Regions from separate parts of the Streptomyces sp. NPDC001594 genome, predicted to be linked through region 2. Evidence: riboswitches for the same ligand, from Rfam matches in the RefSeq annotation. Region 2 holds a riboswitch; the other holds the start of a gene.
What was found. A riboswitch is a leader RNA that binds a small molecule or an ion and turns the genes downstream of it on or off. The one in region 2 is predicted to bind glycine.
Positions count from the first base shown of each region.

Region 1: linked by a shared signal. The riboswitch ahead of gcvP (aminomethyl-transferring glycine dehydrogenase) and the one ahead of gcvT (glycine cleavage system aminomethyltransferase GcvT) in region 2 are both predicted to bind glycine.

Region 1 covers NZ_JBIAVB010000020.1:147,649-157,772, reverse strand. Annotated here, with positions in the region: gene ACFY0O_RS32550 (DUF881 domain-containing protein) at 1-548, shown strand, start outside; gene ACFY0O_RS32545 (FHA domain-containing protein) at 631-1,572, shown strand; gene ACFY0O_RS32540 (MerR family transcriptional regulator) at 1,621-2,394, shown strand; gene ACFY0O_RS32535 (bifunctional nuclease family protein) at 2,458-2,931, shown strand; gene ACFY0O_RS32530 (MerR family transcriptional regulator) at 3,128-3,766, shown strand; gene ACFY0O_RS32525 (DNA polymerase IV) at 3,858-5,270, shown strand; gene ACFY0O_RS32520 (PRC-barrel domain-containing protein) at 5,267-5,620, opposite strand; glycine riboswitch at 5,733-5,831, shown strand; gene gcvP (aminomethyl-transferring glycine dehydrogenase) at 6,025-8,910, shown strand; gene ACFY0O_RS32510 (DUF5999 family protein) at 8,991-9,179, opposite strand; gene ACFY0O_RS32505 (hypothetical protein) at 9,454-10,074, opposite strand.
Region 2 covers NZ_JBIAVB010000011.1:247,967-258,090, reverse strand. Annotated here, with positions in the region: gene gcvT (glycine cleavage system aminomethyltransferase GcvT) at 1-1,056, opposite strand, end outside; glycine riboswitch at 1,215-1,318, opposite strand; gene ACFY0O_RS23075 (AAA family ATPase) at 1,562-2,203, shown strand; gene ACFY0O_RS23070 (enhanced serine sensitivity protein SseB) at 2,436-3,170, shown strand; gene ACFY0O_RS23065 (enhanced serine sensitivity protein SseB C-terminal domain-containing protein) at 3,234-3,974, shown strand; gene ACFY0O_RS23060 (ABC transporter permease) at 4,583-5,575, shown strand; gene ACFY0O_RS23055 (ABC transporter substrate-binding protein) at 5,670-7,379, shown strand; gene ACFY0O_RS23050 (ABC transporter permease) at 7,545-8,546, shown strand; gene ACFY0O_RS23045 (ABC transporter ATP-binding protein) at 8,543-9,640, shown strand; gene ACFY0O_RS23040 (ABC transporter ATP-binding protein) at 9,646-10,124, shown strand, end outside.

The DNA.
Region 1 (10,124 bases), on a different contig from region 2:
TCCTCGACGAGCTGGACGGGCGGACCAAGCGGCTGGAGGACGAGAAGCAGAAGCTGGACGACCAGCGCAAGGAGCTGCAGAGCAGTTCCAACCAGGCCGAGGAGGCCCGCAAGCAGACGCTGGAGCGGGAGCGCCAACTGGGCATCCTGGCCGGTACCGTGGCCGCACAGGGCCCCGGCATCACGCTGAGGATCACCGACGCCAAGGGCCAGGTGCGCTCCGACCAGCTGCTGGACACCCTTCAGGAGCTGCGGGCGGCCGGGGCCGAGGCGATCCAGATCAACGGCGTGCGCGTGGTGGCGGGCTCGTACTTCTCGGACGAGGGCGGCGGAGTGGCGATCGACGGTAAGAAGATCACACAGCCCTATGAGTTCAGGGTCATCGGCAAGCCGCAGGATCTGGAGCCGGCGCTCAACATTCCGGGCGGCGTCGTCCAGACCATGGAGAAGGAACAGGCCACGGTCGCCGTCACACGGTCGGCGAAGATCGTTGTGGATGCCTTGCGGGCTGCGAAGCAGCCTGACTACGCTCGGTCGTCATCGCCGTGAGACGGGGCGGCACGAGGACGGTCCCACGCGGGCTGACGCCTGCGGGGGGTCGACGCACAGAAGTCGCGGTGCGTGGTGGAAACTGTCTGGTGGTTACGGACGTTGTCAGAATGTCCGGGTCGGCAGGTGTGTGTATGAGGAGTTCGTCCTGCCCCACGGGCGGGTCTGTTTCGGTCAAGGGGAATCGCCCGTGAAGTTGTTTGAGAAGTTGTTCGGCAAGAAGAACCGCGAGGAAAGCGGTACGGCACGCCACCGTGCGGGCCACGGCGAGGGGGAGGGCCAGGGCGAGCGGCCGCTCTTCCGTGACGAGGTGGCCGGCCAGGGGCCCGGTACCGGGGCGCACGGTGCCCCGTCCGGTGACCCCTCTGCTGCGGGGCGCATAGGTTTCGGAGACCCGGCAGCCCCGAACGCGGGTGGCGGGTACGCCCCCGACCCGTACGCCACCAACGCCTCCGCGGGGCAGCCGCGGCGCGAGGAGCCGTCCATGTCGGCCGAGCAGACGTGCGGCAGGTGCGGGCAGCGCAGCAATGCGGCGAGCCGTTTCTGCTCCAACTGCGGTGCGCCGCTGCGCCCGGGCCTGACGCCCGAGCGCGCCTCGGAGACCACGTCCACCATCTCGATCTCGGGCCTCGAGGCCTACGAGGCCGAGGCGACCGGACAGCACGTCGCGCCCTCGCTCTCGCCCGAGGCGCAGGCCGCGGTCGAGGCGCTGCCCCCCGGTTCCGCCCTGCTCATCGTGCGGCGCGGTCCCAACTCGGGCAGCCGTTTCCTGCTCGACGGCGAGCTGACCACGGCGGGCCGGCACCCGCAGAGCGACATCTTCCTGGACGACGTCACCGTCTCCCGGCTGCATGTCGAGTTCCGCCGGGGTCCGGAGGGCGGCTTCACCGTCGCCGACGTCGGCAGCCTCAACGGCACGTACGTGAACCGCGAGCCGATCGACTCCGTCGCCCTGCACAACGGCGACGAGGTGCAGATCGGCAAGTACCGGCTGGTCTTCTACGCCAGCCTGCGGGGCGTCTGACCCCCACCCCCGGAGAACCTCCGGGGGGACCTCCAGAGGGAAGGTCCCATGCTGCGCACCCCGACCGGCGGTGCCCCGAAGAAGGGCGCCGCCGGAACCGCCCGCTCGTCCGGGCAGCTGGTGAGCATCGGCCAGGTGCTCACGACGCTGCGTGACGAGTTCCCCGAAGTCACGATCTCGAAGATCCGGTTCCTGGAGGCGGAGGGGCTCGTCGAGCCCCGGCGCACTCCTTCCGGATACCGCAAGTTCAGTACCGGCGACGTGGAGCGGCTCGGGCGCATCCTGCGCCTCCAGCGTGACCACTACCTGCCGCTGAAGGTCATCCGCGAGCAGCTCGACGCGCTCGACCGGGGCGAGCAGGTCAGGATTCCGGCCCCGGCCGCGCACGGGGAGTCCGTGGAGGGCGACGCGCGCGGCACCGGGTACGGGGAGGCGGGCGGGGAGCGGCCGGCCGCGGCCCGGGTCGGGCGGGCCGAGCTGATCGCCGCCGCCGAGGTGGACGAGGAGCAGCTCGCCGAGTGGGAGGCCTACGGGCTCCTCTCGGAGGAGGCGGGCGGCGGCTTCGACGCCGAGGCGGTGGCCGTGGCCCGCTTGATCGCCGATCTCGGCCGGTTCGGGCTCGAACCGCGCCACCTGCGGGCCATGAAGGCCGCCGCCGACCGGGAGGCCGGTCTGGTGGAACAGGTGGTCGCCCCGCTGCGCCGCCACCGCAATCCGCAGACCAGGGCGCATGCCGAGGCCACGATGAAGGAGCTCGCGGGCCTCTCCGTACGGCTGCACGAGGCCTTCGTGCAGAGCGCCCTCGGGGTGCGGCTGCACTGAACGCGCACGCCGCGAGCGGGCCCCGACTACCCAAACCTGCCGGGCAGGTCCTAGGGTTGCTGTGTGAACGAGCTCGACGTTGTGGGTGTCCGGGTGGAAATGCCCTCCAACCAGCCGATCGTGCTCCTGCGTGAAGTGGGAGGCGACCGGTACCTCCCCATTTGGATCGGTCCTGGGGAGGCGACCGCCATTGCCTTCGCGCAGCAGGGGATGGCACCTGCCAGACCGCTGACGCACGACCTGTTCAAGGACGTGCTGGAGGCGGTCGGCGAGGAGCTGACCGAGGTCCGGATCACGGATCTGCGGGAGGGCGTCTTCTACGCGGAGCTGGTCTTCGCCAGCGGTGTCGAGGTGAGCGCGCGGCCTTCCGACGCCATAGCGCTGGCCCTGCGGACGGGGACGCCGATCTACGGCAGTGACGGTGTGCTGGACGACGCCGGGATCGCCATCCCCGACGAGCAGGAGGACGAGGTGGAGAAGTTCCGCGAGTTCCTCGACCAGATCTCCCCCGAGGACTTCGGCACGGGCCCGCAGTAGGGCCGGACGCCGTCCCGGCGAGGGCAGCGTCGTCCACCGGGAAGCAGCAGCCCATTCGAGTAGCCTTTCCCGGCTATGGGGTACGGGAAACCACTCTCAGGGTGATTATCACTCGGCGTGCCGAGTGTGGCGATCGTTGACGCACCCCTGGTCACTGCCTACCTTCGAGGGGGCAGGTCAAGGACGGAGGGTCGGCGTGAGGATCACGGGCGACGGTACGACCGGGGGAGTCCCCGTACGGAGTGACGGTGGACCGTCCCCGCTGCTCGGCGGCGGGGCGGGTTCGGCGCACCGTCAGCCGGGGTCGAAACCGGTCGGACCGGTGAACGACTCGCAGGCCCCCGAGCAGATCGGCTACCGCGGACCGACGGCGTGCGCCGCCGCGGGGATCACCTACCGGCAGCTGGACTACTGGGCGCGCACCGGGCTGGTGGAGCCCAGCGTGCGGCCCGCCTACGGGTCGGGCACCCAGCGGCTCTACAGCTTCCGGGACGTCGTCGTCCTCAAGATCGTCAAGCGCTTCCTCGACACGGGCGTGGCCCTGCAGAACATCCGCACCGCCGTACAGCACCTGCGGGGCCGGGGCTTCTCGGACCTGGAGCGGATGACGCTGATGAGCGACGGCGCGACCGTGTACGAGTGCACCTCCCCCGACCAGGTGGTGAGCCTGCTCCAGGGCGGCCAGGGGGTCTTCGGCATCGCGGTGGGCGTGGTCTGGCGGGACGTCGAGAACGCCCTGTCGCAGCTGCACGGGGAGCGCGTGGACACGGGCGAGACCGTGGTCGGCCACAACCCGGCCGACGAGCTCGCCGCCCGCCGGAACCGGGCCGGCTGACGCGGGGGCCCGCCGCGGCGGCCTCGCGGCCCCGGGGGCGGGACCACGCCGGATCACCGTCTTGTCAGTGGCATGCGGCAGCATCGGTGCTGTGAGAACCGCGCCGACCATCCTGCACCTGGACATGGACGCCTTCTACGCCTCCGTGGAGCAGGCGTCGAAGCCCAGTCTGCGCGGGAAGGCCGTGATCGTGGGCGGGCTCGGCCCGCGCGGGGTGGTGGCCACCGCCTCCTACGAGGCCCGGCGCTTCGGGGTGCACTCGGCGATGCCGACGGCCCAGGCCCGCCGGCTCTGTCCCAACGGCGCCTACCTGATCCCCCGCTTCCTGCTCTACCGCGAGGTCAGCGAGATCGTCATGGGCCTGCTGCGGGAGCTGTCGCCGCTGGTGGAGCCGCTCAGCCTGGACGAGGCCTTCGTGGACCTGGAGGCGGGCGGCAGGGCCTTCGACTCCGCGGGCGCCCGGGCCACCGGGGAGCGGCTGCGGGCCGACATCACCGCGGCGACGGGGCTCAGCGGTTCGGTGGGTCTGGCCGGCTCGAAGATGCTGGCCAAGGTGGCTTCCGAGGAGGCCAAGCCGGACGGGCTGCTGCTGATCGAGCCCGGGACCGAGCGCGAGCTCCTCGCCCCCATGTCGGTGCGGACCCTCCCCGGGGTGGGGCCGGCCACCGGGGAGCACCTGCGCCGGGCCGGCATCACCACCGTGGGGGAGCTGGCCGAGGCCGGTGAGGACGAGCTGGTCCGGATGGTGGGCCGGGCGCACGGGGTCGGTCTGTACCGCATGGCGCTGGGCCTGGACGACCGGCCGGTGGTCGCGGAGCGGGACGCGAAGTCGGTGTCGGTGGAGGACACCTTCGACGTGGACCTCCACGACCGGGTGCGGATCCGCTTCGAGGTGCAGCGGCTCGCCGACCGCTGCGTGGGCCGGCTGCGGGCCTCGGGGCACTCGGGGCGGACCATCGTGCTGAAGGTGCGCCGCTACGACTTCTCCACCCTGACCCGCTCCGAGACCCTGCGCGGGCCCACGGACGATCCGGCGGTGGTGCGGGAGGCGGCCGCGCGGCTGCTGGAGGGCGTGGACACCACCGGCGGGGTGCGGCTGCTGGGGGTGGGCGTGACGGGGCTCGCGGACTACACCCAGGAGGACCTGTTCGCCCAGGCGCTCGGCGCCGCGGCCCAGGAGGCGGAGGCCGCCCCGGCGGAGGGGGGCGTGGAGGCGGATGAGGCCGACGGGGTCGCAGGGGCTCCAGGGGCCGCCGAGACGGCCGCGGTACCGGGGGAGGACCCGGCGCGGGCAGCCGCGCGCCACTGGCCCGCGGGGAGCGACGTGCGGCATGCGCTGTACGGGCCCGGGTGGGTGCAGGGCAGCGGGGTCGGGCGGGTCACCGTGCGCTTCGAGCAGCCCGGATCGCCGCCCGGCCGGGTCCGCACCTTCCTGGTGGACGACCCCGATCTGGCCCCCTCCGACCCGCTGCCCCTGGTGGGGCCGGCCCAGGGCGTGTCCTAGTGGTTCTCCGGCGGGGGGAGGTGGAAGTCGCCGGGGAGGGAGACGTCCAGGCCGTAGTGGTGGTAGAGCTTGAGCTCCTGCTCGGGGGAGAGGTGGCGGCCCACGCCGAAGTCGGGGGCTTCTTTGATCAGGGAGCGGTCGAACGGGACGCGCAGGACCTCGCCGTCCACCTCGCTCGGCTCCAGCGGGACGAATGCGTCCCGGCCGAACAGACCGGTACGGACGGCCGCCCACTCCGGGACGCCGGTGGCGTCGTCCAGGTAGACCTCGTCCACGGTGCCGATCTTGGCCCCGTTCCGGTCGAACGCCTTGCGGCCGATCAGGCTGCGCGGATCGATGTCGGTCTGCACGGTCCCTCCACGTGGTCGCAGTCATCCGTAATGACTACAAAAGTGCATATCCGGATAGGGGGCCACTCGAGGGAGGGTCCAGATCCTCGCTGGTAGGCTGGGTGACGGCTGTTGACCCTGTGCGGGAGAGTCCTCCGAGTGAGCTCGACGGAGGCGCCGAAGGAGCAAATCCTCCCCGGAATCTCTCAGGCATACGTACCGCACGCGACGAGGCCACTCTGGAAAGCAGGAGCGGGTCCGGGCGCGCAGTGCCGGTCCCACTCCTCACCGACGGTGAAAGCCGGACGACGGGCGACCCCCGAGACTCCGGTGAAGCTCTCAGGTTGAGATGACAGAGGGGGAGGCCGTCCGGGTGCCCGCGCCGTGGTGCCCCTCGCAGGTCATACGACCAGGAGGCCTCCGTAATGACCGCCAACCGCATTCCGCTCTCCCAGCTCGAGCGGGGCATCCCCTTCGAGCAGCGTCACATCGGCCCGGATGCCGAGGCGCAGGCGAAGATGCTCGCCCAGGTGGGCTACGGCTCCCTCGACGAACTGACCGCCGCCGCGGTGCCGGATGTGATCAAGACCGCCGAGGCGCTGAACCTGCCCGAGGCGCGGACCGAGGCCGAGGTGCTCGCAGAGCTGCGCTCGCTCGCCGACCGCAACCAGGTCCTGTCCTCGATGATCGGCCTCGGCTACTACGGGACGTTCACGCCGCCGGTGATCCTGCGCAACGTCATGGAGAACCCGGCCTGGTACACGGCCTACACCCCGTACCAGCCGGAGATCTCGCAGGGCCGCCTCGAGGCGCTGCTGAACTTCCAGACCGTCGTCGCCGAGCTGACCGGCCTGCCGACCTCCGGTGCCTCCCTGCTCGACGAGGGCACCGCCGCCGCCGAGGCCATGACGCTGGCCCGCCGCGTGGGCAAGGCCAAGGGCAACGTCTTCCTCGTGGACGCCGACGCCCTGCCGCAGACCATCGCCGTGATCGAGACGCGCGCCGAGCCGATCGGCATCGAGGTCGTCGTCGCGGACCTCTCCGAGGGCATCCCCGCCGAGATCGCCGAGCGCGGTGTCTACGGCGTGCTCCTGCAGTACCCGGGCGCCTCCGGCGCCGTGCGCGACATCAAGGCCGTCGTCGACCAGGCCCACGAGCTCGGTGCGATCGTCACCGTCTCCGCCGACCTGCTCGCGCTGACCCTGCTGACCTCCCCGGGCGCCCTCGGCGCGGACATCGCGGTCGGCACCACCCAGCGCTTCGGCGTCCCGATGGGCTTCGGCGGCCCGCACGCCGGCTACATGGCCGTCCAGGCCAAGCACGCCCGCTCGCTGCCCGGCCGCCTCGTCGGCGTCTCCGTGGACGCGGACGGCAACAAGGCCTACCGCCTGGCCCTGCAGACCCGCGAGCAGCACATCCGCCGCGAGAAGGCCACCAGCAACATCTGCACCGCGCAGGTCCTGCTCGCCGTCATGGCCGGCATGTACGCCGTCTACCACGGCCCGGACGGCCTGAAGACGATCGCCCGCCGCACCCACCGCTACGCCGCGCTGCTGGCCGCGGGCCTGCGGGCCGGCGGGGTCGAGCTGGTGCACGGCTCCTTCTTCGACACCGTCACCGCCCGGGTGCCCGGCAAGGCCGCCGAGGTCGTCGCCGCCGCCCGCGAGGGCGGGGTCAACCTCCACCAGGCCGACGCCGACCACGTCTCGATCTCCTGCGACGAGACCACCCTGCGCGCCGACCTCGAGGCCGTCTGGGCCGCCTTCGGCGTCTCCGCCGACATCGAGGCCCTGGACGCCGGCACCGAGGACGCGCTGCCCGAGGCCCTGCTGCGCTCGGACGCGTACCTGACCCACCCGGTCTTCCACCAGCACCGCTCCGAGACCGCGATGCTGCGCTACCTGCGCAAGCTCTCGGACAAGGACTACGCGCTGGACCGCGGCATGATCCCGCTGGGCTCCTGCACCATGAAGCTGAACGCGACCACCGAGATGGAGCCGGTCACCTGGCCCGAGTTCGGCCAGATGCACCCCTTCGCCCCGGTCGAGCAGGCGGGCGGTTACCTCACGCTCATCAGCGAGCTGGAGGAACGTCTCTGCGAGGTCACCGGCTACGACAAGGTCTCCATCCAGCCGAACGCCGGCTCCCAGGGCGAGCTCGCCGGCCTGTTGGCCGTGCGCGCCTACCACCGCGCGAACGGCGACGAGCAGCGCACCGTCTGTCTCATCCCCTCCTCCGCGCACGGCACCAACGCCGCGAGCGCCGTGATGGCCGGCATGAAGGTCGTCGTCGTCAAGACCGCCGACGACGGCGAGGTGGACGCCGACGACCTGCGCGCCAAGATCGAGCAGTACCGCGACGAGCTGGCCGTCCTCATGATCACCTACCCGTCGACGCACGGGGTGTTCGAGGAGCACGTCGCCGACATCTGCGCCCAGGTGCACGAGGCGGGCGGCCAGGTCTACGTGGACGGCGCCAACCTGAACGCCCTGGTGGGCCTGGCCAAGCCGGGTCACTTCGGCGGTGACGTCTCGCACCTGAACCTGCACAAGACCTTCTGCATCCCGCACGGCGGCGGCGGCCCGGGCGTCGGCCCGGTCGGCGTCCGGGCGCACCTGGCCCCGTACCTGCCGAACCACCCGCTCCAGCCGACCGCCGGCCCGGAGACGGGCGTCGGCCCGATCTCGGCCGCGCCGTGGGGCTCGGCGGGCATCCTGCCGATCTCCTGGTCGTACGTGCGCCTGATGGGCGGCGAGGGCCTCAAGCGCGCCACGCAGGTGGCCGTCCTGGGCGCCAACTACATCGCCAAGCGCCTGGAGCCGCACTACCCGGTGCTGTACACCGGCCCGGGCGACCTGGTCGCGCACGAGTGCATCATCGACCTGCGCCCGCTGTCGAAGGAGACCGGTGTCAGCGTCGACGACATCGCCAAGCGCCTGATCGACTACGGCTTCCACGCCCCGACCATGTCCTTCCCGGTCGCCGGCACGCTCATGATCGAGCCGACGGAGTCCGAGGACCTCGCCGAGATCGACCGTTTCTGCGACGCGATGATCGCCATCCGCGCCGAGATCGAGCGGGTCGCGGGCGGCGAGTGGCCGGCGGACGACAACCCGCTGGCGAACGCCCCGCACACGGCGGCGTCCCTGGGCGGCGAGTGGAACCACCCGTACACCCGTGACGAGGCGGTCTTCCCCGGTGGTGTCTCCGCCGCCGAGAAGTACTGGCCGCCGGTGCGCCGGATCGACGGCGCCTTCGGCGACCGCAACCTGGTGTGCTCCTGCCCGCCGCTGGACGAGTACGACAACTGAGCCCTGACCGGCTGAAGGGGCCGGCCCCGGAGCGTTCGCTCCGGGGCCGGCCCCTTCTCGTGTCCGTGCGCCGTGCCTGCTCAGGCCGCCGCGAGCGGGCGGTGCGGAGCGATGATCTTGCCGTCCGGCAGCAGCTCACCGGTGTCCTCGAAGAGCAGGACGCCGTTGCACAGCAGGCTCCAGCCCTGTTCCGGGTGGTTGGCCACCGGGCGCGCGGCCTCCCGGTCGGCGGACTCTGATGACGGGCAGGCAGGCTGGTGCTGGCACATGGATGCGTTCTTTCGCTGCGGTGTGGTCTGTTCGCGGGTCTGTTCGCTACGGCTCGATGCGTGATTCATGGCCGTCCCCCTGGGTCGTCCCCGCACCTGCGGGGAGGATGGTCCTCAGTCTTCCCCCATGACGGCTGCTTCGCAGGGATTTCACGGCAGCAGTCCTCATGGATTGAGGACGCATCACTCGTGCGGGCGGTTCAAGCCAACTGCCCTGTCCTTTCGGATGGTTCGCAGCTGACCCCGGAGGACTAGGCCGAATGGGTCAGGTGGGTCAGGCCGCCGGGGCCGCCAGGGTGGGCGGCAGGGGCGGGGCCGCCGGCGCCAGCCGGTGGGTCAGCACGGGCAGCAGCTCCGAGACGGGATGCGGCCGGTAGGGGGCGATCCCGGGCGGGGCCGGGGCCAGCGGCACGAGCAGGTCGGAGGCGGCGGGCAGGCCGGCGGCGGCGTCGGCGCCGACCGCCCCGTGCAGCCACAGGGTCAGCATGTACAGCTCCGGTACGGACAGCAGGCGGGGCTGGTACCCCTTGCCGAGCTGCTCCGCCTGGCGCAGGGCGCGCTCGGTGGCGGCGACGTAGGGGCCCTCGAAGAAGTGCGAGAAGGCCCAGCCGTCGGGGGTGAGCCGCGTGTCGGCCGCCGCCACGAAGCGGTCGCCGCTGCGGATCAGGAACCGCCATCCGGTCAGGCGGGTTCGGGGCGGCCTGCCGTCGGCCGCGCGGCCGGACATGCTCAGCCGGTCGAGCACGTGCACCGGCAGGGGGAGCTCGGCGGTCATCGGACCCTGGACCGCGCGCAGGGCGGGGGTGTGTGCCTCGTGGACGGCGGTGGGAGAACCGAGTGCCGCGAGAACGCTGCGCAGGGCGGGCGCGGGAGCCGGGGGGACATGCAGCGGCATGGTGGGTCGCCTCTCACTTGGGAGACCTGTGGTGCAGGGGAAGGTGCGGA
Region 2 (10,124 bases):
AATGTCCACGCCGACCCCGGAGGTGCCGGGCGCGGCGTGCTCCGCGTCGACGTACGCCATCGCGATCGGCTTGCCCAGCGTCGGGGACGGGGCGCCGGAGGTGACCTCGCCGATCACCTTGCCGCCGGCGACCACGGGGAACCCGGCGCGCGGGACGCGGCGGCCCTCGGCGACCAGGCCGACCAGCTTGCGCGGGGCCTGCGTGGCGGCGCGCTCGGCGGCGGCCTCCAGGGCGGCGCGGCCGACGAAGTCGCCCTCCTTCTCGAACTTCACGACCCGGCCCAGCCCGGCGTCGAAGGGCGTGAGGGAGGTGGTGAGCTCGTGCCCGTACAGCGGCATGCCCGCCTCCAGGCGCAGGGTGTCGCGGCAGGACAGGCCGGCCGGGACCAGGCCGACGCCCTCGCCCGCCTTGGTCAGCGCCTGCCACAGCTCCACGGCGTGCTCGGGGGAGACGAACAGCTCGAAGCCGTCCTCGCCGGTGTAGCCGGTGCGGGCGATCAGCGCGGGCACGCCCGCGACGGTGCCCGGCAGGCCCGCGTAGTACTTCAGACCGTCCAGGTCGGCGTCGGTCAGCGAGGCGAGGATGCCGGGGGACTCGGGGCCCTGGACGGCGATCAGCGCGTACGCGTCACGGTCGTCGCGGACCTCGGTGTCGAAGCCGGCGGCGCGCTCGGTCAGCGCGTCCAGCACCACCTGGGCGTTGGAGGCGTTGGCGACGACCATGTACTCGGTCTCGCCGAGGCGGTAGACGATCAGGTCGTCGAGGATCCCGCCGTCCTCCTGGCAGATGTGCGTGTAGCGGGCGCGGCCGACGCCGACGGTGGAGATGTTGCCGACGAGGGCGTAGTCCAGCGCCTTGACGGCCTCCGGGCCGGTCAGGGTGATCTCGCCCATGTGGGAGAGGTCGAAGAGGCCGGCCTTGGTGCGCACGGCGTTGTGCTCGTCGCGCTCACTGGCGTAGCGCAGCGGCATGTCCCAGCCCGCGAAGTCGGTCATGGTCGCACCGAGCGAACGGTGCAGCGCGTCGAGCGCGGTCAGGCGGGGGGCAGTGCTCATGGGTGTGGCTCCCGGGTCCCAGGGCATGACATGACGAGGACGATCCTCCCCATCTGTCATCGGAACCTGAGAGGTTCGCCGGGAGTTCCCACCGGGGAACGCCGACTTGCACCTTGGGTGGAGCCGTCGCGGTCGGACAGCTCGCTTTTCAGATCTGCCTCATCCACGCGGTACGGGGCCTGAGAGATTCAAGGGAGGTACTTGCTCCTTCGGCGCCCGGGCACGGCCTCGCGGCCAGCCGGGACTCTCCCGCGCGGATTCAAGCGGCCGGTATGCAGTTGGTGTCCAGATGGCGCACATCATTGCACGGGTCGGGCGGAAGCGGGCAGTGGGGCCCGGCACAACGCACGCGGCGCCCGTGCCCACCGCGCTCCCGGAGTCCCAGGTCTCGGACGCCGGGCCCGGAACCGACCCACCCGGATTACCGTCTCTTTACATTCAACGGGCAGAGGGCCCTCGCGGTCCGACTCGGGGGGAGACGATCACGGTGCGGAGATTCGGAGTGGTGACCAGTACGGGAACGGTGGACGAGGTCCGGGCGCGGCCCCTCGCGTCCCGGACCGCCCCCGCCGCCGGCACGGTCCGCGACCTGCGCGGACGGGTGGCCCGCGGCCCCCGGCGGCTGGGCTTCCGCGCCGGGGACATCGTGGTGGTGTCCGGTCTGCCGGGCGGCGGGAAGAGCACCCTGATCAAGCGGGCCGCGCCGGGCGGGGGCATCGACTCCCAGGACGTCCGCGAGCGCTGGGAGGGCCGGATGCCGAAGGCGCTGCCGTACGGGGCGTACCGTCCGCTGGTCCGCGTGTCCCATTACTGGACGCTCTGGCGCGAGCTGCGCTCCGGTGCGTCTGTGGTCGTCCACGACTGCGGCAGCCAGGCCTGGGTCCGGGCCCTCCTGGCGGCGACCGCGCGCCGCCGGGGCCGTCGCCTGCACCTGCTCCTGCTGGACGCCACCCCCGAGGAGGCCCTCGCGGGCCAGACCGCCCGCGGCCGGGGGGTCTCGGCGTACGCCTTCGCCCGCCACCGCGCGGCGGTGACCCGCCTCCTGTCGGCGGCCGAGTCGGGCCACTCCCCACGAGGCTGCGCCTCCACCACCCTCCTGGACCGTCCGGCCGCCGCCACCCTGACGGAGATCACCTTCACCCCCTGACCCGGCCCGGGTGCGCCGCTGCGCGGGCTGCATTTCGCGCAGCGAAATTCCAGCCCCGCCGGCGTTTTAGGCGCGGGGTCTGGGGCGGAGCCCCTGGGGGCACCTCCCGGCGGTAGCCGGGGGAGAACGGTGGAAGGGCGGGGCGGGGAGACGGCTCCGCGCAGCGGCACCAACGGCACCGGTAGCCTCGGGGCGTATTCGCCACGGAAACCCAAACGGAGAGCAGGGGCACATGCACGGGAACGGCTGGCCGGCGAACGAGTTGGAGCAGGTGCTCGGAACGGCCCTCGGCCAGCCGGACGCGGGCCCCCGGATCCTGGAGGCCCTCGGCCGCAGCCAGGTCTGGATCCCGCTCCCCCAGGGCGGCGGCCCCGACAGCACCTCCCTCGACCTCCCCACCATGCTGATCGCCGGCGAGGCGTACGTCCCCGTCTACAGCTCCGAGGCCCAGTTCCGCTTCGCCGCCGGCCCCGCCATGGACTTCGCCATAGCCCCCGCCGTCGAGTTCGCCCGCGGCCTGCCCCCGCAGCTCGGCATCGCCGTGAACCCCGAGGGCGCCGTCGGCGTCCCCCTGCCCCCCGCCGCCGTCGCCCAGCTCTGCCGGGCCGGCCGCACCGAGCTCGACGGCCCCGCCAGCGGCGCCCGCGTCCGGCTCTTCGAGCCCGACTGGCAGGACGACCCCGTCGACTTCCTCTCCGCCGCCGCCGAGGAGTTCCGGGCCACCGGCGTCGTCACCGCCGCGCACCGCTGCCTCGCCAGCGTCGAGGGCAGGGACCCCGAGCTCTACATCGGTGTCCAGCTGGTGGGATGGGACTCCGGCACCCGGACCGCCCCGCTGGAGGCGCTCGGCCGCGCCCTGGCCCGCGTACCGGCGCCGTGGCCCGTGCAGTTGATCCTGCTGGAGGCCGCCGAGGACCCGGTCACGGACTGGATTCGTGAGCGCGTGCGCCCCTTCTACCTCCCGTAGCGCCGCTTAAGCTGTTCGGGACGTGGAGACGACGGGCGGACGAAGACGAAGAGGGGTACCCGGGTGAGTGCGTCAGGCACGGCCGCGGCCGGGCAGGTCGAGCACATGCTGCGCCAGGTGGCTCCCGGGCGCTATGAGGGCTACGAGTCATTCCTGCACGCCCTCGCCGAGGGCCGGCTGTGGATGCTGCTCTGGCAGGGGCAGCCGGGCTCACCGGACGCCCAGTACGGCGGCATGGAGGTCGAGGGCCTGGGATACGCGCCCTGCGTGACCTCCCCGCAGGAGCTGGCCGCCAGCGGCTGGAACCGCGGCTACGAGGTGGTCACCGGCCGGGACATCGCCCGCGCCCTCTACCCCGACCGCTGGGGCCTGTGGGTCAACCCGCACGCCCAGGGCGGCGGCCTCGGCATCCCCTGGGCCGACCTGCGCCGGGTCGCGACCGGCCTGGACCGGATGCCGGCCGGGCCCCTGCGGCTCTCCGAGCCCACCCTGGAGCTCCCGCAGTTCTACGGGCTGCTCACCCGGCACGCCCACCGCACCCCCGCCGTGCGCTCGCTGCGCCGCGCCTGGGTGCAGCCCGCGTTGGGGTCGGCGTACCTCGCCGTCGGCCTCGACCTGTACGACGCCTCCGCGCCCGCGCTGGAGTCCGTACGGGAGATGATGCGCCAGTCGGTCGGCGCGGTGCCCGAGGGCGTTCCGGTCTGCACGGTCGCGCTGGCGGACGAGCACGATCCGGTGGCCATGTGGCTGCGCGCGCAGACCCGCCCGTTCTACGACCGGGAGGGCCAGGCGGCCGCCTACTGAGCCGCCCCGGGCCGAACACCGAGCTTGTTACAGGGACATTTCAGGGTATGCCCGCACCGTGAGACGGGCCGTCCGAAAGGACATCGGGCCGTCGGGAAGCACTGCTCCCGGCGGCCTTCGCCTTGTCCGGGTTTCGCCCTTGATGGGCGCCCAATTGGCGCACCCCTCCACCGAGTTGGGTGCCATGTCCGTTTGCGTACCGAACGGACGGTGTTGCTCCGCTGAGCCGCGAGCCGAGTCCGGATAACGGGAACTCAAGCCTCAGATCACGGTTGCGCATCCTTTCATCTGCGGGTCTGGCGGCTGGTCGAGCGCCCGATGAAGACTCCCCACCCAAGAGCCGGTCAGTCCTCCAGAACCCGGTTCGGCACGTGCCATCCGCTTGTCGCTCCGCACAGCACTTCCCGCACTCCGCACGTCCGCAGTACCCGCATTTCCTCGCGCACCGCCCTGCACTTCCCGCAGTTCTCGCAGTACTCACGCACCTCCCGACCCGGCACGCCCGCGTCCCACCGTGTCCCGAGCACTCCGAGCGCCACTCCGCACCAACGCCGCCACAGCGGCGGGCATGGGCCGACCACCGTCGGCCGAGAGGGGTCCCCACCACGATGACGGCACCACTGCACGACACGAGCGCGGAAACGCCCGCACCCGTGTCCGTAGCCGACGTCCCTGCCAAGGCCATCGAAGGCCGCTCGCCCGGACGCATCGCCTGGATGCGGCTCAAGCGCGACAAGGTCGCGCTCACCGGCGGTGTGGTCGTGATCCTGCTGATCCTGGTGGCGATCTTCGCGCCGCTGATCGCGAACCTGCTGGGCCACGACCCCAACGAGTTCCACGAGGACCTGATCGACCCCGATCTGGGCACACCGCTCGGCTCCTTCGGCGGCGTCAGCTCCGACTTCCTGCTGGGCGTCGAGCCGACCAACGGCCGCGACGTCTTCAGCCGGATCGTCTACGGCGCGCGCATCTCCCTGATCGTCGCCTTCCTGGCCGCCTTCGTCTCGGTGGTCCTCGGCAGCTTCCTGGGCGCCCTCGCCGGCTTCATCGGCGGCTGGGTCGACGGCGTCATCAGCCGCCTCATGGACCTGCTGCTGGCCTTCCCGCAGCTGCTGTTCACCATCGCCCTGGTCTCCGTCGTCCCCAACTCCGTCTGGGGCTTCGAGGGTTCGGGTGTGCGGATGGGCGTGCTCATCCTCGTCATCGGCTTCTTCGGCTGGCCGTACATCGGACGCATCGTCCGCGGCCAGACGATCTCCCTGCGGGAGCGCGAGTACGTCGAGGCGGCGCGCAGCCTCGGCGCCGGCCGCGGCTACATCCTCGTCAAGGAGCTGATGCCGAACCTGGTCGCGCCGATCCTCGTCTACACCACGCTGATCATCCCGACCAACATCCTGACGGAAGCGGCCCTCAGCTTCCTGGGCGCCGGCGTCAAGCCCCCCACCTCGTCCTGGGGAAAGATGCTCTCCGACGCCGTCCCCATCTACCAGGACGACCCCATGTACATGGTGGTCCCCGGTATGACGATCTTCATCACCGTCCTGGCGTTCAACCTCTTCGGGGACGGGCTGCGTGACGCACTCGACCCCAAGGGCAGCTGAACCGCTTCTTCGATTCACCACCTATGGAGGTTGGACAACCGTGATCCGCAGAAAGCAGGCTCTCGCGATCGCCGCCGTGATCGCCGCCCTGTCGATGACCGCCGCGTGCGGTGGCGGCGGGGACAAGAAGGACGACAAGGCGGACGCCGCCGAGAGCGGCAAGGGCTACAGCGGTGCCGCCGAGGGCGTCATCAACGCCTCCGACGCCAAGGGCGGCGAGCTCAAGCTCTGGTCCCCGCAGGACGTCGACTACCTCGACCCGGCCCGCGCCTACTACGGCTTCGTCTGGGACATCCAGCGCCTGTACGTCCGCAGCCTGCTCGCCTACGACTCGAAGCCGGGCAAGGACGGCACCAAGGCGGTCCCGGACCTCGCCGAGGCCCTGCCGGTCGTGACCAACGACGGCAAGACGTACACCCTGAAGCTCAAGGACGGGGTGAAGTTCGAGGACGGCACGCCGATCACCTCGAAGGACGTCAAGTACGGCATCGAGCGCGTCTTCGCGCAGGACGTGCTGTCCGGCGGCCCGACCTACCTGATCGACATCCTCGACCAGGGCCAGAAGTACCCCGGCCCGTACAAGGACACCGACCCGGACAAGATGGGTCTGAAGTCCGTCCAGACGCCGGACGACAAGACGATCGTCTTCAACCTGGCGAGCGCCAACGCCGACTTCAGCTACCTGCTGGCCATGCCGACCTCCTCGCCGGTCCCGGTGGGCAAGGACACGGGCGCCACCTACACCAACAAGCCGATCTCCACCGGTCCTTACAAGGTGGAGAGCTTCACCGCCGGCAAGGGCGCGACCTTCGTCCGCAACGAGAACTGGGACCCGAAGACGGACACGATCCGCAAGGGTCTGCCGGACAAGGTCTCCTTCACGGTGACCACCAACCCGGACGACATGGACCAGCGCCTGCTCTCCGGTGACATCGACCTCGCCATCGACGGCACCGGTGTCCAGCAGGCCGCCAAGAACAAGATCCTCAAGGACGCGAACCTCAAGAAGAACGCGGACAACCCGTTCACGGGCTACATCCGCTACTTCGCCTTCCCGACCACGGTCGCGCCGTTCGACAACATCGAGTGCCGCAAGGCCGTCATCTACGCGGCCGACCCGAAGTCCCTCCAGAACGCCCGTGGCGGCCCGACCAGCGGTGACCTCGGCGCGAACATGCTGCCGCCCGGCGTCCCCGGCTCGGACAAGGCCTACGACCCGTTCGGTCTGACGAAGGGCAAGCCGCAGGAGGCCAAGGCCAAGGAGGCCCTCAAGGCCTGTGGCAAGCCGGACGGCTTCGAGACCACCATCGCGGTGCGCAACAACAAGGCGCCCGAGGTGAAGAGCGCCGAGTCGCTCCAGGCCTCGCTCGCCAAGGTCGGCATCAAGGCCACGATCGACCAGTTCGACGGCAAGCTCAGCTCCTCCGTGATCGGCTCGCCCGAGAACGTGAAGAAGAAGAACTACGGCATCATCGTCATGGGCTGGGGCGCCGACTACAACTCCGGCTCGGGCTTCCTCCAGCCGCTGGTCGACGGCTCGTTCATCCTGCCGAACGGCAACAACAACTACACGATGATCAACGACCCGGAGATCAACGGCCTCTTCAAGACGGCCGCCACCAAGACTCCGGAAGAGGCCGCGCCCTTCTACACCCAGATCAACCAGAAGGTCATGGAGAAGGCGCTCTACCTCCCGATCAACTTCGACAAGGCGCTCGTCTACCACAACCCGCGCCTGACGAACGTCTACTTCAACGAGTCCTTCGGCAAGATCGACCTCGCCACCGTGGGCATCAAGCAGTAACAGCGCCGGCCGGGCCCCGGCCCGAACCGTCACGTACCACGTAACACCAAGGCAAGTGCCTTCACCGCACATGCGCTAGTCCGAAGGGCAGGTGAAGGCCGCAGGCGGTGGCCGCCGACCCCCCACGAGGGGGCGGCGGCCACCCGCGCCGGGCGGCCGACTGCAGTGCTCGTCTACCTCATACGGCGGCTGTTCAACGTCGCCGCCACGCTGCTGGTGGTCTCCGTGGTCACCTTCGGCATCTTCTTCGCGGTCCCGAAGCTGACCGGCAGCGATCCCGCGCTCATGTACGCCGGACGCGAGACCAACGAGACCGCCCTGGCGGGCATCCGCGTGAAGATGGGCTTCGACAAGCCGATCTCCGAGCAGTACCTGCTCTTCGTCAAGGGAATCTTCGCCGGCCGCGACTACGACGGCGGCACGGGCGTCACCCACTGCGCCGCCCCGTGCTTCGGCTACTCCTTCAAGACCGAGGCGCCCGTCTGGGACACCATGATGGACCGCATCCCCGTCACCCTCTCGCTCGCCCTCGGCGCGGCGGTCATCTGGGTGATCGCGGGCGTGGCCACCGGCGTCATCTCGGCCCTCAAACGCAGGACCGCCATCGACCGCACGGTGATGGTCGGCGCGCTCGCCGGCGTCTCCCTGCCGATCTTCTTCACCGGCATGGTCGCCCCCGCGATCTTCGTCTACAGCCTCGGCTGGCTGAAGGTCTCCAACTACAAACCCCTGACCGAGGATCCGCTGGCCTGGCTCAACAGCCTGATCCTGCCCTGGGTCACCCTCGCCTTCCTCTTCGCCGCGACCTACGCCCGCATCACGCGGGCCACCATGCTCGAAGTCCTCGGCGAGGACTACATCCGCACCGCCCGGGCCAAGGGCCTCAAGGAGGGCGTGGTCATCCGCAAGCACGCCCTGCGCTCCACGCTCACCCCGATCGTCACCATGTTCGGCCTGGACCTCGGCGGCCTCCTCGGCGGTGCGGTGCTCACCGAGACCACCTTCAACTTCCAGGGCCTGGGGACGGCGGCCGTCGCCGCCATCAGCGCCGGCGACCTGCCCGTGATCATGGGCGTCACCCTCCTCGCCGCCCTCTTCGTGGTCCTGGCCAACCTGATCGTGGACCTGCTGTACGCCGTCATCGACCCGCGCGTGAGGCTGACGTGACCGAGAACCAGAACAACGGCGCGCCCGCCTTCGTGCCCGAGCAGGGAGGGCCGGCCGACGGGAACCCCTTCCTGTCCGTGCGCGACCTGAAGGTGCACTTCCCGACCGACGACGGCCTCGTGAAGTCCGTCGACGGCCTCTCCTTCGACCTCGAACGCGGCAAGACCCTCGGCATCGTGGGCGAGTCCGGCTCCGGCAAGTCCGTCACCTCGCTCGCCATCATGGGCCTGCACCGCACCGGAAACGCCCGCAGCCGCCCGCACATCTCCGGCGAGGTCCTCCTCGACGGCGAGGAGCTCGTCGGCGCCTCCGCCGACCACGTCCGCCGGCTGCGCGGCCGCAAGATGGCGATGGTCTTCCAGGACCCGCTCTCGGCCATGCACCCCTACTACACGGTCGGCAAGCAGATCGTCGAGGCCTACCGCACCCACCACGACGTCGACAAGAAGACGGCCCGCACCCGCGCCGTCGAGATGCTCGACCGCGTCGGCATCCCCGAGCCCCACCGGCGCGTGGACGCCTACCCGCACGAGTTCTCCGGCGGCATGCGCCAGCGCGCGATGATCGCCATGGCCCTGGTCAACAACCCCGAGCTGCTCATCGCGGACGAGCCGACCACCGCCCTCGACGTCACCGTCCAGGCGCAGATCCTCGACCTGATCCGCGACCTGCAGAAGGAGTTCGGCTCCGCGGTCATCATGATCACGCACGACCTCGGCGTGGTCGCCGAGATGGCCGACGACCTCCTCGTGATGTACGGCGGCCGCTGCGTCGAGCGGGGCTCGGCCGAGAAGGTCTTCTACGAGCCCCGGCACCCCTACACCTGGGGCCTCCTCGGCTCCATGCCGCGCATCGACCGCGACCAGACCGACCGGCTCATCCCGGTCAAGGGCTCGCCGCCCAGCCTCATCAACATCCCGAGCGGCTGCGCCTTCAACCCCCGGTGCCCCTACGCCGACGTGCCCAAGGGCGGCATCACCCGCACCCAGCGCCCCGAGCTGACCGAGGACGGCAGCCGGCACTGGTCCGCCTGCCACATGTCGCAGGAGGAGCGGACCCGGATCTGGACCGAAGAGATTGCGCCGAAGCTGTGACCGACATGAACAAGGACTCCACGAAGGACTCCGCCGAGGACTCCCCGAAGGCCCCCGAAGCGGAAGCCCTCCTCAAGGTGTCCGGCCTGGTCAAGCACTTCCCCATCAACAAGGGGCTGCTGCGCCGCCAGGCCGGGGCGGTCAAGGCCGTCGACGGGATCGACTTCGAGGTCCGGCGCGGCGAGACGCTCGGCGTCGTCGGCGAGTCGGGCTGCGGCAAGTCGACGATGGGCCGCCTCATCACCCGCCTCCTGGAGCCCAGCGCCGGACGCATCGAGTTCGAGGGCCGGGACATCACCCACCTCGGCGTCTCCCAGATGCGCCCGCTGCGCCGCGACGTGCAGATGATCTTCCAGGACCCCTACGGCTCCCTGAACCCGCGCCACACCGTCGGCGCGATCGTCTCGGCCCCCTTCAACCTCCAGGGGGTCACCCCGGAGGGCGGGGTCAAGGCGGAGGTCCAGCGCCTGCTGTCCCTGGTCGG